2 regions of the Paenibacillus sp. F4 genome follow, and region 1 is predicted to be linked to the other one. Evidence: predicted binding sites of a transcription regulator. Region 1 holds the regulator's gene; the other holds the start of a gene.

Region 1 (6,714 bases):
TGCAACATGGGAGGGAAAGTCCATCTGAAAATCAATCCGGTCGTCAAACCGGTATTTTTGGATTGTTAAATAGCTTTTTAAAATCTCAAGTTCTTCTTCGAAAGTGATAATATCCCGGTTAAAATTTATGGAGTATCTCATAAGATGACCAAGGGCTTCTACCATGCTTGAAATTTGCTTCTGTTTATTTGTTTTAGCCAACCAATTAACAGATTCCAGTGTATTGTATAAAAAGTGTGGGTTTATCTGAGCCTGAAGTGCTTTAAATTCAGTTTCCTTTATCAGCAACTGCTTAGAAAAGTTCTCCTGGATCAACTCATCAATTCTTTGGATCATTGTTATAAAATTCCGATAAAGAATCCCTATCTCTCCTTCATTAATCATAGAAGGATTTAATAAATTTACTGCGTGAAAGTTCCCCTTTTGGACTTCCTGCATGGTAGATGCTAATTCTTGAATGGGATTCGTAAACTTTCTTAAAAATTTAAAACCAAGGGAAATAAGAAAAACAAACATTAACATAAAAACCAGTACCAAGGTATATTTCGCAGCAGTAATCTTGGAAAACATCATGTTAAAGGGAATGATGCTCCAATATGTCCAGTCTTTAAAATCGGTTGTAATATGGCTGACAAAGGTTCTTTCCCCATTAATGTATTCAATACTATATCCTTGGTCATTTTTTGCATTGAAATGATATTCTTTAAAAGCATCTATTCCTTTTTCCGAATAAAAAACCTCATCTTCTTTTGTAATCACAATATTTCCTGCTATTTCTCCATGAGGTTTTGGTAAACCGCTTACAATCTTGTCTAAATCAACACGAATAAGCAGTTTGCCAATGGTTTCAAAGTTTAAGTTCTCATAAGACTGGATAAGGCGAACAGAAATTAAATCCCCATTATATCCTTCCAGCTCCATCCAATGGTTTTTACCCTCATCCTTATCCGCCTGACTAAGAGCAAGTTCCCTATCTTTATTCTTTATTGGATCGCTACTATCCCCAGCCACAAACTCCCTACCTGCTGAATCGTACAGATAAATGGAATGAACGTAATTTGCCGGATCCACATATTTCTCCAAATCATCTCCAATTTTCTGTTCAAGACGATAGAAATCATAACCTTTTACATTTCCTTGAAGATCTAATAAATTTTTTTGAATATACGGATCGACGGCTATGTTATAACTAACTTCTTCTACTCTTTCAAGCTTATCTTCTACATTGTTGGACGACATCATCAGCACTTGTGAGGATTTTGCATAGATTTGCTCATCATAGAGGGAAAATGCATATTGAAGGCCTCCTAATACAAATACTAGTGTTGTCAGCATAATCAATGTAATCGTTAAGAAAAGCTTTACGTTTAGCTTTGAATTTATATATAAATTCGCAAAGTAAAACCATATCTTCTTCATGAACATGAAACAGCTCCCTCAGTTCGGGAATGATACAAATTCGGATTTAGACATTTTCTTTAATATTTATTATTCCAAATAAAATACTTCCTTTAAATTTCTTGACACAGGACTGTCATCAGGATTGGTCTCCATTAAAGGCTTCATATAAGCCCACCATTTTTGGCAAATATCTGTAGCGCTCCAGACTTTAAAATCAATTTTGTCTTTTGCAGTTTTCAGGATGAATTTGTTTATCTTTCTTATTTATCTAAACTACACTAAAATACGATAGATGCCCTATGACGCAATTCACTAAAATATTGTTTTCATTGAACTACTCTTCATTCAAGAAATGCATGTAGCTAACAGATTTTGAGTCTGAACCTTCCATAAAATTCTATAAACCATACTAATCAACGACAAAAAAACGGCATTTCTGCCGTTTTTCTAAAGGATGGACTCTCAGGGACTCGAACCCTGGACCAATTGATTAAGAGTCAACTGCTCTACCAACTGAGCTAAGAGTCCACAATAAAATTATGGTGGAGCCTAGGGGGATCGAACCCCTGACCTCATCGCTGCCAGCGATGCGCTCTCCCAGCTGAGCTAAGGCCCCAAATATGTAAGTGTTTCAAGCGACTTCTATATCATATAAAATTTCTAACCCTGTGTCAATACTTTTATAAAAAAAATATAATTTTCTCCCTCCATGGCCCAGAAAAGATACAGTCAGCGATCAGTCGCTGGCTGTATCTTTAGATAACAGTGTTTTCAGTTCCTTCATAAACATATTGATGTCTTTAAACTGACGATAGACGGACGCAAAACGTACGTAGGCGACTTCATCCACTGGGTAAAGCTGTTCCATGACCAGCTCACCGATCTGCTGGCTATCCACTTCTGTGGCTGCTGTGTTGCGGATAGCGTTCTCTACCTGGGATACGATCATATCCAGTTGCTCGACGGATACTGGGCGCTTCTCGCAGGCCCGAATGAGACCGCGCAGCATTTTATCACGACTAAACTCTTCACGGCTGCCGTCTTTTTTGATGACCATGAGCGGGGTCTCCTCGACCATTTCAAAGGTGGTAAAACGCCTGGCACATTGCTCACATTCACGGCGGCGACGGATGGACTTGTTATCATTCGCAGGTCGCGAGTCCAACACTTTCGTGCCATTGTAGGCACAATACGGACATTTCATAATCTCATCACTCCTTTTTCCAATAAATTCCGAAATATTTTTAGTAATAATTTTGTTGAAACAGATCATAATATGTTTACCACGTCGCGAGGAGGTGAACAACAATGGCACAAGGAAACAATGGCAACTCCAACAATCTGGTAGTCAGCAGATCCTCCGGCGCTCTGGAGCAAATGAAATATGAAATCGCTCAAGAGCTGGGTATCAGCATTCCTCAAGATGGATACCAAGGTAACATGACTTCCTATGAGAACGGTTCGATCGGGGGCTACATCACAAAACGCCTCGTAACGATCGCCGAACAACAATTGGCAGGTCAATACCAATAATCGCGGTAATAATGCAGAAATAACAAGAAAAAGTGTATGGATGGGCTGCTAAAAACAGCCTGTCCTGCGCTTTTTTTATTTTAAAGCGAAAAGGCTCATCATGTCATTAACTTGTCATTTAAAAATCATTATAAATTTTCGTATATTGCCTATAGTAATAAATGACCCGCTGAACATAATGTCGTGTCTCACCAAAAGGGATTTGCTTGATGGACTCTTCTTTTCCATCCCATACTCCCTTGTCCAGCCACTCCTGAACTTTACCCGGCCCTGCATTGTAAGCAGCTACGATTGCTACAGGATTATCCTGAAACTTCATGGATAGGTTATGCAAATACCAGGTTCCCAGCTCAATATTGGTGCCAGGCTCGTGCTTGACACTGTCCAGCGGAACCTTTTGAATCTGGGCGCTGTCCATAATCCAATTTGCCGTATTCGGCATAATCTGCATCAGACCCAGTGCACCCTTATGCGACTGCTTGCTGGTTTTAAAATTGGTTTCTACACGGATAATAGACGCCACCAAAAATGGGTCCACTTCATACGTTTGTGAATACTGCCGAATCTCATCCTTATATTGAATTGGATAGAACCAGGACATCCAATTTGAATTAAGGAACAGAATCAGGACAAACCCGACAAACAAAGTGAGCAGGACTCTTTTCTTTCGCAAAATATTCATGCAAGTCCCTTCCGCTGCCAAAATTGATCAATTTGTCGTTTCGTCTCAGTCTGTGTTCCGCTATTATCGATAACGATATCGGCCAAGCTTTTCTTTTGTTCAATATCCATTTGTGCGGACAGCCTAAGTCCAGCTTGCTCCTCCGTCAGACCGTCTCTGAGCATCAGACGCTGGAGCTGAATAGCACGTGGTACGTACACAACCATAATTTCCTCGTATAAGCTCTCCAGCCCGGACTCGTACATTAACGGGATATCTGCCAAAACAAGCTTGTCAGGCTGTTCTCGTTCATATGCTTCCATGCGGATACGCATTTCCTCACGAATAGCAGGATGTGTAATATCGTTAAGTGCCTGCCGCTGGGCAGGGTCTCCGAATACAATCTCACCCAGTTTCTTGCGGTGCAGAGTTCCGTCATTGTTCACTATAGCTTGTCCAAAATGCTGTATGACCGCCGCCAGCACCGGATGCCCTGGAAGCATCACTTCCCGGGCAATGGCATCTGCGTCGATCAGCAGCGCACCTTTGGCGACCAAAAGAGCCGACACGGTGCTTTTTCCGGTAGCAATACCTCCGGTTAATCCGATATTCATGCTCTTTCACCTCATAACAGCTTCAATATGCCCATCATAATCAGTAATAATGCCGGCAATACACCCAGCGCCTTCATAAATCGAAATGCTGATAGAAAGAAGCCTGCCTTCATCCCTGCAATCAAAAATGTTCCACTGAATAACGTAATAGCCAGCGCAGTAGACAGTGGCTGAAAACCAAGCATAGCTGCCCCTAATCCCGCTCCGAACGCATCGACCGATAATGCAATGCCCAGCCAAACCGCTTCGGTAGCAGATATACTGCCGGAACGGTCCATATCCGCAGCAGACGGACTTCGAAGAATCCGAATAACAAGTCCCCATTTGCGGAACTCCAGAGAAAATAGCGTTCGCTCCTGCTGCTCCACAGAAGCTTCTGCCGACAGATCTTTTCTTGAGCTAAGGAAAGACTCTGTATCAGCATCCTCTATACTCTTCTTCTCTCCAAGAACAGATCTGCTCACTGGATCAGTCTGTTCTGTAAGAAGCAGCCGCCGAGAGGCTTCCGCTGAATCCTCTGGCGAATCCTCTTTGCGGTGCAGAGCTTGAATCAAAGAGTAACAGCCGATACAGATCAGGATGACAGCGCCGAAAACGGTCGTATATACAGGAGACAGAACATGAGATAGTAATGCGCCCAATTGCATGGATATGCCGATCACCAAACCTGAACATACGGAGATGATAGCAATCGACAATAGTGGAATTTTCATTTTGCGCAGACCATATGTAACTCCGACTCCGAAACTGTCCAAACTTAGCGCAAATGCCAGTAACAGCAGGGCTCCCCAATGATTAGCCACTCCAATTCCCTCCCATTGCGAAGGCAGGGCCTTATAACAACCGAAACCCTCCGCAGTATTGGTACTTGGAACAATATATGAGAGGGATGGGCTTGGGGTGACTGTGCCTGTTTAGCGCAGAGGTTGGCAGACCGGACAATGATGCGTGCCACGTCCGGCTACGACAGACTTTTCGATCAATGTACCACAGTTAATGCAAGGCTTCGCGTTACGTCCATAGATTTGCAATTGATGCTGGAAGTCGCCCGTTTTGCCCTGTCCATTGACGAACGATTTAATGGACGAGCCCCCAACCTGAATTGACGCGCCCAGCGTGGAGACAATAGCTTCATGCAAGACATGAAATTGGCTATCCGTTAGGCTTTTGGCTGGCTGTGCTGGATGAATCCCCGCCTTAAACAACGATTCATCTACATAAATATTCCCGATGCCCACCACATATGACTGATTTAACAGCGCTGCCTTGATCGAAGTCGAACGAGTTCCAACAGCGGCACGCAGCATTTCCGGTGTAAAGGCCTCGTCCATCGGTTCCAAACCAAGCTTGTTCAGCGGCTTTTCCAGCAAATCCTGTCCTGCCGGAAATAAGTGCATCGTGCCAAACTGGCGCACATCCTGATAACGCAGCTCCGTGCCATCTTTAAAATGAAAGATGACATGGGTATGCTTTTCCACAGGATCATGTTGTGAATACAATCCATATCGCCCTTCCATTCGAAGATGGGAGACCAACACCAGCCCGTCCAGCAAAATCCGCAGAAACTTTCCGCGTCTCTCCACCCCTGTAATCCGGTGACCAGCCAATTCCATCGCAAAAGCATGGATATCATCGGGCCGTTGAATGATCCGCGGTAAATTCACGGTGACATGATCTATATGTTTATCAACGATAAGCTCGTTTAGCGTTCGTTTAATTGTTTCTACTTCCGGTAATTCCGGCATGATGTCTTCACCTCACCCTATATTATAACGGAAGCAGCGTCAAATTGGGACTATCTACTCATTGAAATATCTTACTTGGCCTCATACCAATTGCTGCCATAGCTTACTTCGGCTTTGAGCGGCACAGCCAGCTTTAATGCAGCTTCCATGGTAGCCGGGACAAGCTCTTTCATCGTTTCCATTTCCTCAGGCGGAACCTCGAACACAAGCTCATCATGTACTTGGAGCAGCATTCTACTGCGAAGATTACGTTCACGTAGCGCCTTATCCATCTGTACCATCGCCAATTTGATAATATCGGCTGCGGTACCTTGAATCGGCGTATTCATCGCTGTACGCTCAGCGAATGAACGCAGGTTGAAATTGCTGGCGTTAATCTCCGGCAAATAGCGTCTGCGTTCCAACAGCGTTTTTACATAGCCGTCCCGCTTCGCATCCTTCACAATATCATCCATGTAACGGCGAACGCCTTGGAACACGTCAAAATACTGGTCGATAAAGCGAGCCGCTTCCTTACGCGTAATATTCAAATTTTGTGACAGACCATAATCACTGATCCCGTAGACAATCCCAAAGTTGACTGCCTTCGCAGAACGCCGCATATTGGAGTCCACATCTTCCGCTGCTACACCGAACACATCCGATGCGGTCTTGGTATGGATGTCCATATCGTGGACAAAGGCTTCCTTCAAACGTTCATCATCCGAAATATCAGCCAGCACCCGCAGCTCGATCTGTGAGTAGTCTGCCGCCAAAATAG
Region 2 (6,714 bases), 190 kb from region 1:
TGCGTGTGTAGTATAACGATTTAAGTCCTTTGTGTGCAGCGTATAGATAGCAACGTGCTAACTGACGCGTAGTCACGTCACTGTTCACATGAAGCACGGTCGAAATTCCTTGGTCCACGTGTGGCTGGATTTCTGCAATCAGATCAAGCACTTTGAACTGGTCCATTTGATAAGCAGATTTATAGAAGAACACGTTATCCTTTTGCAAATAAGGCATTGGATAGTAGGTCGTCGAATTGGCATAGGTACGGGTTTCAATCTGCTCAACAATCGGCATGACGCTGGATGTTGCATTTTGAATGTACGAAATGCTAGCAGTCGGCGCAATCGCCATCCGATAGGCGTGGTACAGACCATTTTTCATCACATCTGCTTTTAATTTGTCCCAGTCCGCTGAAGTCGGAACATAGATGTCTTTGAACAACTCTTGTACACGTGCAGTTGTCGGACGATAATCTGTGTTCAGGTATCGGTCAAAATATACGCCTGTCGCATAATCCGATTCCTCAAATCCATAAAAGCTTTGTCCAGCTGCTTTCGCGATTTCCATACTTTTTTCGATGGAATGATAGTTCATCGTCATGAAGAAGGTACGGACAAAGTCCTTCGCTTCATTGCTTTCATACGCAATTTTGTTCTTGGCAAGATAGCCGTGCAGATTCATGACACCCAGACCGACGGAGTGCATTTCACGGTTTGCTTTCGCAACACCCGGTGCATTAGCTACTTGGGTCATATCGCTGACCGAGGTGAGAGCAATCATACCCTCGTGAACGGATTCGCGGATTTTGCCATGTTCCATCACATTTACAATGTTCAGAGAAGCTAGATTACAGCTCACGTCCCGGCGGATGGTATCCTGTTGGCCGTAATCTGTAATTTCGGAAGTTTCCTGCAACTGGAAGATTTCCGTGCATAGGTTCGACATCTTGACTTGACCCACGTTTTTAAGAGCATGTGCCTGGTTCGCGTTACTTTTGTTCATGATATATGGATAACCAGACTCCAACTGAATCATGGCAATTTTCGTCAGCATATCACGTGCGCTCATCGCTATTTTTTTCTTCACCCGATCGTCAGCGAGCAGCGTGTCGTACATTTCATCCAAATCCATGTCGTCCAGATGCGTTCCATAGGCTTTGAACACACTGTAAGGAGCAAATACATGCAGCGGTTCATTATCTTGAGCCAGCTTGTAAAAGCGGTTTGGCACCAGCAATCCAATAGAAAGTGTCTTGAGACGTACTCTTTCGTCAGCATTGATCTTTTTGCTATCCAGGAACTCAAGCACGTCCCATCCGAAAATGTTGTAATAGGCTGCCCCAGAGCCTTTACGTTGCCCCATTTGATCCGCATAGGAGAAACCGTCTTCCATCAGCTTCAGCACAGGCATAATGCCTTTTGCTGCGCCTTCTACGCCTTTAATCGCTTCGCCGCGTGCCCGCAGTTTCGACAGGTTGACCGCAACACCGCCCCCGATTTTGGACAACTGCATGCAGGTGTTCAGCACATAGTTGATTGAGTTCAGGGAGTCGTCCATTTCGAGCAGGAAGCAGGATACCAATTCCCCACGGCGGCTTTTGCCTGCATTCAGGAAGGTTGGTGTTGCTGGCTGGAGGCGTTGCTCCATCATCGAGCGGGACAACAGGCGTGCTGTATCGGCGTTACCGCGTCCTAAATGCAGCGCGACAGCAGCAACCCGGTCAGGGTAATGTTCCAGATAGACTTTCCGGTCGTTACTCTTCATTGCATAGTCGGTGTAAAACTTGGATGCTGCCATATAGGAAGGAAATTTAAAATTATAGCTATGAGTGATATGGAAAATATCATTAATTTCGTCAGCCGTGTAGCTGTTATAAAAATTTTCGTAATAATCATTCTCAATCATATACAGCACTTGAGCGGCTGTGTCAGCAAACTTCAAACTCCGTTCCTGAACTTCCTTCATAAATTCTGCTACAGCCTCTTGGTCTTTTTCCAATTGGAAAAAGCCGTCTGTATCGCGTTTCATCAACATGTTGTTCAATTCAATATGCCGCAACTCGGCTCACCTCCTGTTTAAAACGCTCTACATCTCCGAACGTTCCAGATAATTCAAATTTACTAATCACGGGGACATTATAATGATCGGCAATCAAATCCGCACTTTTGGCAAATTTCTCACCCCAGTTACGGTTGCCGCTTGCAGCTACACCAACAAGGTTTTGAGCATTCTTTTTCAAAAAGGAAGATACCCTCTCAGGTATCTGCCCAAACCCAGTTGTATATGTAATAAGTACGTAAGGTTCTTCTATAGTCATTTGCTCCTCGATCTGAACCGCTGGAAGCTTGAGCTTGTTTATAAATCTTTTTACATTGCCGGTCTTCGAATCATATGCAATCAGCATGGTATGCAACCTCCTTAAACAATTAACGAAAAAAGAAAACGCATTGCCTGGGATCTATTATAGATGGAATCCCTTGCTGGCTGCGCCATTTAAGATTTTGACTCTATATTTACATGTATTTTCATACCTGTATCTTCAAGATATCGGGCATAAATACGTTTTTTACACTATATTTAGAGTACATTCTCTATTTTATATCTATATATAGTTTTGTCAATCGGTCTAGAGGAGATCAGAGGACCCAGATCGGGTATAAGTCCAAGCGGGGTGCGGAAAAGAGCGAAAGAACTTTTTTTTCGTAAGTATGTTAAAAAAGTATTGGAGTTTTTGAGGGTGAAGATGTACGATTTGTCAATGGGCAATAGAATGGAAAATTTACATTTTACTGTAGAAAGGATGAAGCAAATGGGAAGTGATTTTATGGAATTTCAATCGTTTAATATGATCTTTTTTATCGTATTTGGACTCATTGCTTTTGTAATGATTATGGGAATTGTCAAAACGATAGGAGCGGGCCTGTCCAATCAAGCAGCCGAACGGGTACAACGTTCATGTAAGGTTGTGGATAAACGGACGAGAGTGCGTGGGGGATCAGGCGATTTTTCAGCTTCGACATATTATTATATCACCTTTGAGTTTGACGGGGGTGAGCGTATGGAGCTGGAGGTGAAGGATACGTACTTTGGTATGATTGTGATCGGGGATCGTGGGGAGCTTCATTATAAAGGTACGCGTTTTCTGGAGTTTGTAAGAGTAATGGAAGCATAAAGGTGTTGGCGGGGAGTTAGTGTTGCCAAAAACAAATACATAATTGGAGGGAAGATTACGATGCCGCATATCATTGGAAAACGAATTGTATTGAGAGAATACCGTCAAGAAGATGTACCAGCTATCCGAAAATGGGTCAATGACCCGGGAATCACACGTGGTTTAAGCGACGTGTTTATCTACCCGCATTCACAGGTGAATAGCGAATCCTTTGTGCAGATGATGATTGACGGCAACCCCGAGATCAAAGGTTTTGTCATTGCGCATAAAGACACACTGGACTATATCGGACAACTGGATTTATTCAAAATCAACTGGGTGAATCGGCACGCCACCTTTGGTGTTGTGATCGGGCGTGACGGTGATCTGGGCAAAGGTTACGGACGGGAAGCGATCGGGCTGTTACAAAAATTCGCATTTCATACGCTGAACCTGCATCGGCTGGAGTTGGAGGTCTATGCGTTCAATGAACGTGCATACCGTTGCTATTTGGCATGCGGCTTCAAGGAGGAAGGGCGGCTACGGGAAAAGCTATTCAGGGAAGGGCAATATTATGACATTATTCAGATGGGGATTTTGCGAAGTGAATATGAGGCTGCAGAGCAAGCGACGGAATCCTGAGAGTGCAACCTCATAAGCTATTTTACTCCGTCAGCTTTCTTCAATTTTTTATGAGTGAAATCACGGGGACTACGCTCATCCTATTTCTATTAGCTAAAGGACTTTCTCTGCAAAGTGCGAACTTCTTACTGGTTGTATTCTTTGTAAGTATTTTTTTGTTTGAGATACCCACAGGGGCTATTGCAGACAAGTATGGCAGAAAAATTTCTGTTATTTTGGGACTTTGCTGTTTTTTAGTCTACAGTGTATTGTTCGTTTGGACAGATCATATCGGGGTGCTTGTGTTCGCGCAAGTTTTTGGGGGTCTGGCTATATGTTTACAATCAGGTTCGTTGGAATCCTGGGTTGTGGAAAACAGTGATAAGCCCATGGAAGTTCTTTTTACAACCTCTAACAGTATACAGTACATTTCGGGATTTATTTGTGGTCTGTTGGGGGCCTTTCTCGCAACCTATAACTATTCACTTCCATGGGCGGTCAGTATTTTATCTATTATTGTATGCATTTTTCTATGCTCCTTTTATATGGATGAGGAGAATGTTGCTCATCAAAAGACGTCTACTACTCGCATTAAAACGATTATCGGAGAAAGTGTCCGTATCGGTTTTGAAAATAAGTCTATCTGGATTGTATTTATGATTGGTTTATTTATCAGCTTTTCGAACTCAGCGGGGAATACATTTCAACAGCCACGTCTGGTTGGCCTTTCCGAACAAGGGATTTGGATTATGGGGTTTATCAAGGCAGGCTATTCACTATGTATGACTTTGGGAAGTTATCTAGTTCGAAAGCTAGGCGCCAGATACAGTGATGTACATATACTCATGTATGCTTGCGGGATGATTGGGATATGGCTCATTTTAGCCGGTGCGTTCAACACATTTTATCCTGTATTGCTTACCTTTTTAATTTATGAGATTGGGCGCGGGATGTACCCGGTTGCCAAACAAATTTTTCTCAACAAAAGAATCACGAATGAGTATCGTTCCACATTACTATCTCTGGATTCTGCGATTTCACAATTAGGCATGTGCGTAGGTTTAATCGTGACAGGGATCATAAGCCGTAAATTTACGGATTTGTCTTCCGATCAAACGCCGATTCAAATATCTTGGGTGATGTGTGGCGGGATTGCGTTGATTCCAATCATTTTATTTGCTTTACGTCAATCGGGTATCAAGGAAAAGTAATTCTTGGGAAGACAAAGAAACCAAACAGAATGTTTAATGTAGAAGGGCTGAACAGCATGGTCTGTCAGCCCTATAATATTTCATTAAAGACAAACCCTATTTTTCGCCGTACCACAGCTTCAGCCGATTTTGGATTAGGCCAGTATAGATTTCTTCAGCCTTTGGCACACCTGCCTGATCCAGCTCTTGGAGCATGCGGTCATACACAGCGTCGAACTGATCTGGTTTGGCGAGTACGGCCTCAGGAATCCGTTTGCGTACAATGTCCTGCGACTTTTGATAAATAACATTGTAATTCGTATTGGTCGGAACAGGCATGTTGTAGGCAGCACCCCACTCTTTTACCGGAAAATCCTTTTCGTTCGGGAAAAGGTCTTTCCACGTCTGGGCTTTGTATGCCTGAAGGGACTCTTTTTCGGCTTGACTATAATTTTCGGTAATCATTTCCGGATAATTGGTTGTGTAATAGTTGCCAGAAGGGTCCTTCACGCTATCGCCATAATGTGGCCCCCATATCCAGTACAAACCGATTCCTGACTCTCTGCTAAAAGAAGCGTTATCAGTGTTTTTACGTTGTTGCACATCCGCCGGAATGACTCGTTTGCCGTTCTCTACGTTGTAATGCTGGCCCTCAATTCCCCAATTGCGTAAAATTTGTCCTTCGTCGGAGGCCAGAAAATCCAGAAACTTGATAGCTCGCACCGGATTTTCGCATGAGGTTGTAATTCCGATCCCCGATGCAGTATCGAAGCCAATAGGCTGGAGAGAATGATCCTCGTATTTCTCATTTAAAGTGACTGGAAAATGGGCGTAAGTGAATTCATCCTTACCTGCTGCCTTGAGCGCATTTTCAGCATCTTGATAGTTCCATTCCTGATCAATGAGTCCGATGACACGGCCTGCGGCGATTTTGGACTTGTACTGATCACTTTTTTGCACAAATGTATCCTTATCCAACAGTCCTTCATTGTACATATGGTTCAACCAACGGAAATATTCACGTTCCTCTGGGCGCTTGTAGTGAAGAATGGCTTTGTGTGTTTTAGGATCAATATAATATTCGCCATCGTCGGGTCCACCAGTAGCAGTAACAGCCGGGTTTGTCACCGTAATTTGAATTTTCCAGTCTTCGGCATCGAGTGATAGGGGGATGGTAGGCTGGCCATTGGTGGTAGGATATTTGGCGACATAATCTTTAAGTGCTTTTTCAAAATCTTGAACGGTGCGGATTTTAGGGTATCCAAGCTTCTTAAGTGCCTGATGCTGGATTTCGAAGCCAGCTTGTGCATCAAACGCGATGTGATCCACACCCAAATTGGTCGGGATCGTGTAAATGGCTGGATCTTCACTACTATATTTAATACGATTAAAATAGTCTCCATACACTTTCTTAATGTTAGGGCCGTATTTATCAATGAGATCTGTTAAGTCAATGAGTGCTCCGGCATCGACCAACTTGCCAATGTCTGATTTGGGGTACACGAGATCTGGATACTCCCCGCTCGCTGCCATTAAAGCAAACTTTTCCTCGCCTCGACCATTGACAGCATGTTCGGCATTTAGCGTAACGCCCGTTTTCTTGATAATTTCCTGCCCGACAGCATCCTTCATGTTGTTCCAGTTAGAGCTGGAATCACCGCCAAAGAAAGTAAGTGTAATGGGACTGGTGTCATTAGGATCTTCCTTTTCTGCCTTACCGCCTGTTCCATTCGCGCAGCCCGTTGTAACGAGCAGCAGCAAAGACAGGA

The links. Region 1 encodes NrdR, which represses ribonucleotide reductase genes. Its sites were predicted from a motif close to AACACNATATATNGTGTT; they were not measured.
Region 2: a site for NrdR is predicted at 2,551-2,568, ahead of nrdI (class Ib ribonucleoside-diphosphate reductase assembly flavoprotein NrdI). Genes of this name have one in related genera too.

Annotation. Positions count from the first base shown of each region.
Region 1 is NZ_POVS01000009.1:585,874-592,587, forward strand. It holds gene C1T21_RS09755 (cache domain-containing sensor histidine kinase) at 1-1,419, opposite strand, end outside; gene C1T21_RS09760 (L-rhamnose mutarotase) at 1,489-1,656, opposite strand; tRNA gene C1T21_RS09765 (tRNA-Lys) at 1,857-1,929, opposite strand; tRNA gene C1T21_RS09770 (tRNA-Ala) at 1,942-2,017, opposite strand; gene nrdR (transcriptional regulator NrdR) at 2,138-2,605, opposite strand; gene C1T21_RS09780 (alpha/beta-type small acid-soluble spore protein) at 2,710-2,934, shown strand; gene C1T21_RS09785 (lytic transglycosylase domain-containing protein) at 3,053-3,616, opposite strand; gene coaE (dephospho-CoA kinase) at 3,613-4,209, opposite strand; gene C1T21_RS09795 (MntP/YtaF family protein) at 4,221-5,012, opposite strand; gene mutM (DNA-formamidopyrimidine glycosylase) at 5,124-5,954, opposite strand; gene polA (DNA polymerase I) at 6,026-6,714, opposite strand, start outside.
Region 2 is NZ_POVS01000009.1:400,309-407,022, reverse strand. It holds gene nrdE (class 1b ribonucleoside-diphosphate reductase subunit alpha) at 1-2,041, opposite strand, end outside; gene nrdI (class Ib ribonucleoside-diphosphate reductase assembly flavoprotein NrdI) at 2,028-2,387, opposite strand; gene C1T21_RS08815 (DUF2500 domain-containing protein) at 2,793-3,155, shown strand; gene C1T21_RS08810 (GNAT family N-acetyltransferase) at 3,216-3,776, shown strand; gene C1T21_RS08805 (MFS transporter) at 3,779-4,966, shown strand; gene C1T21_RS08800 (ABC transporter substrate-binding protein) at 5,063-6,714, opposite strand, start outside.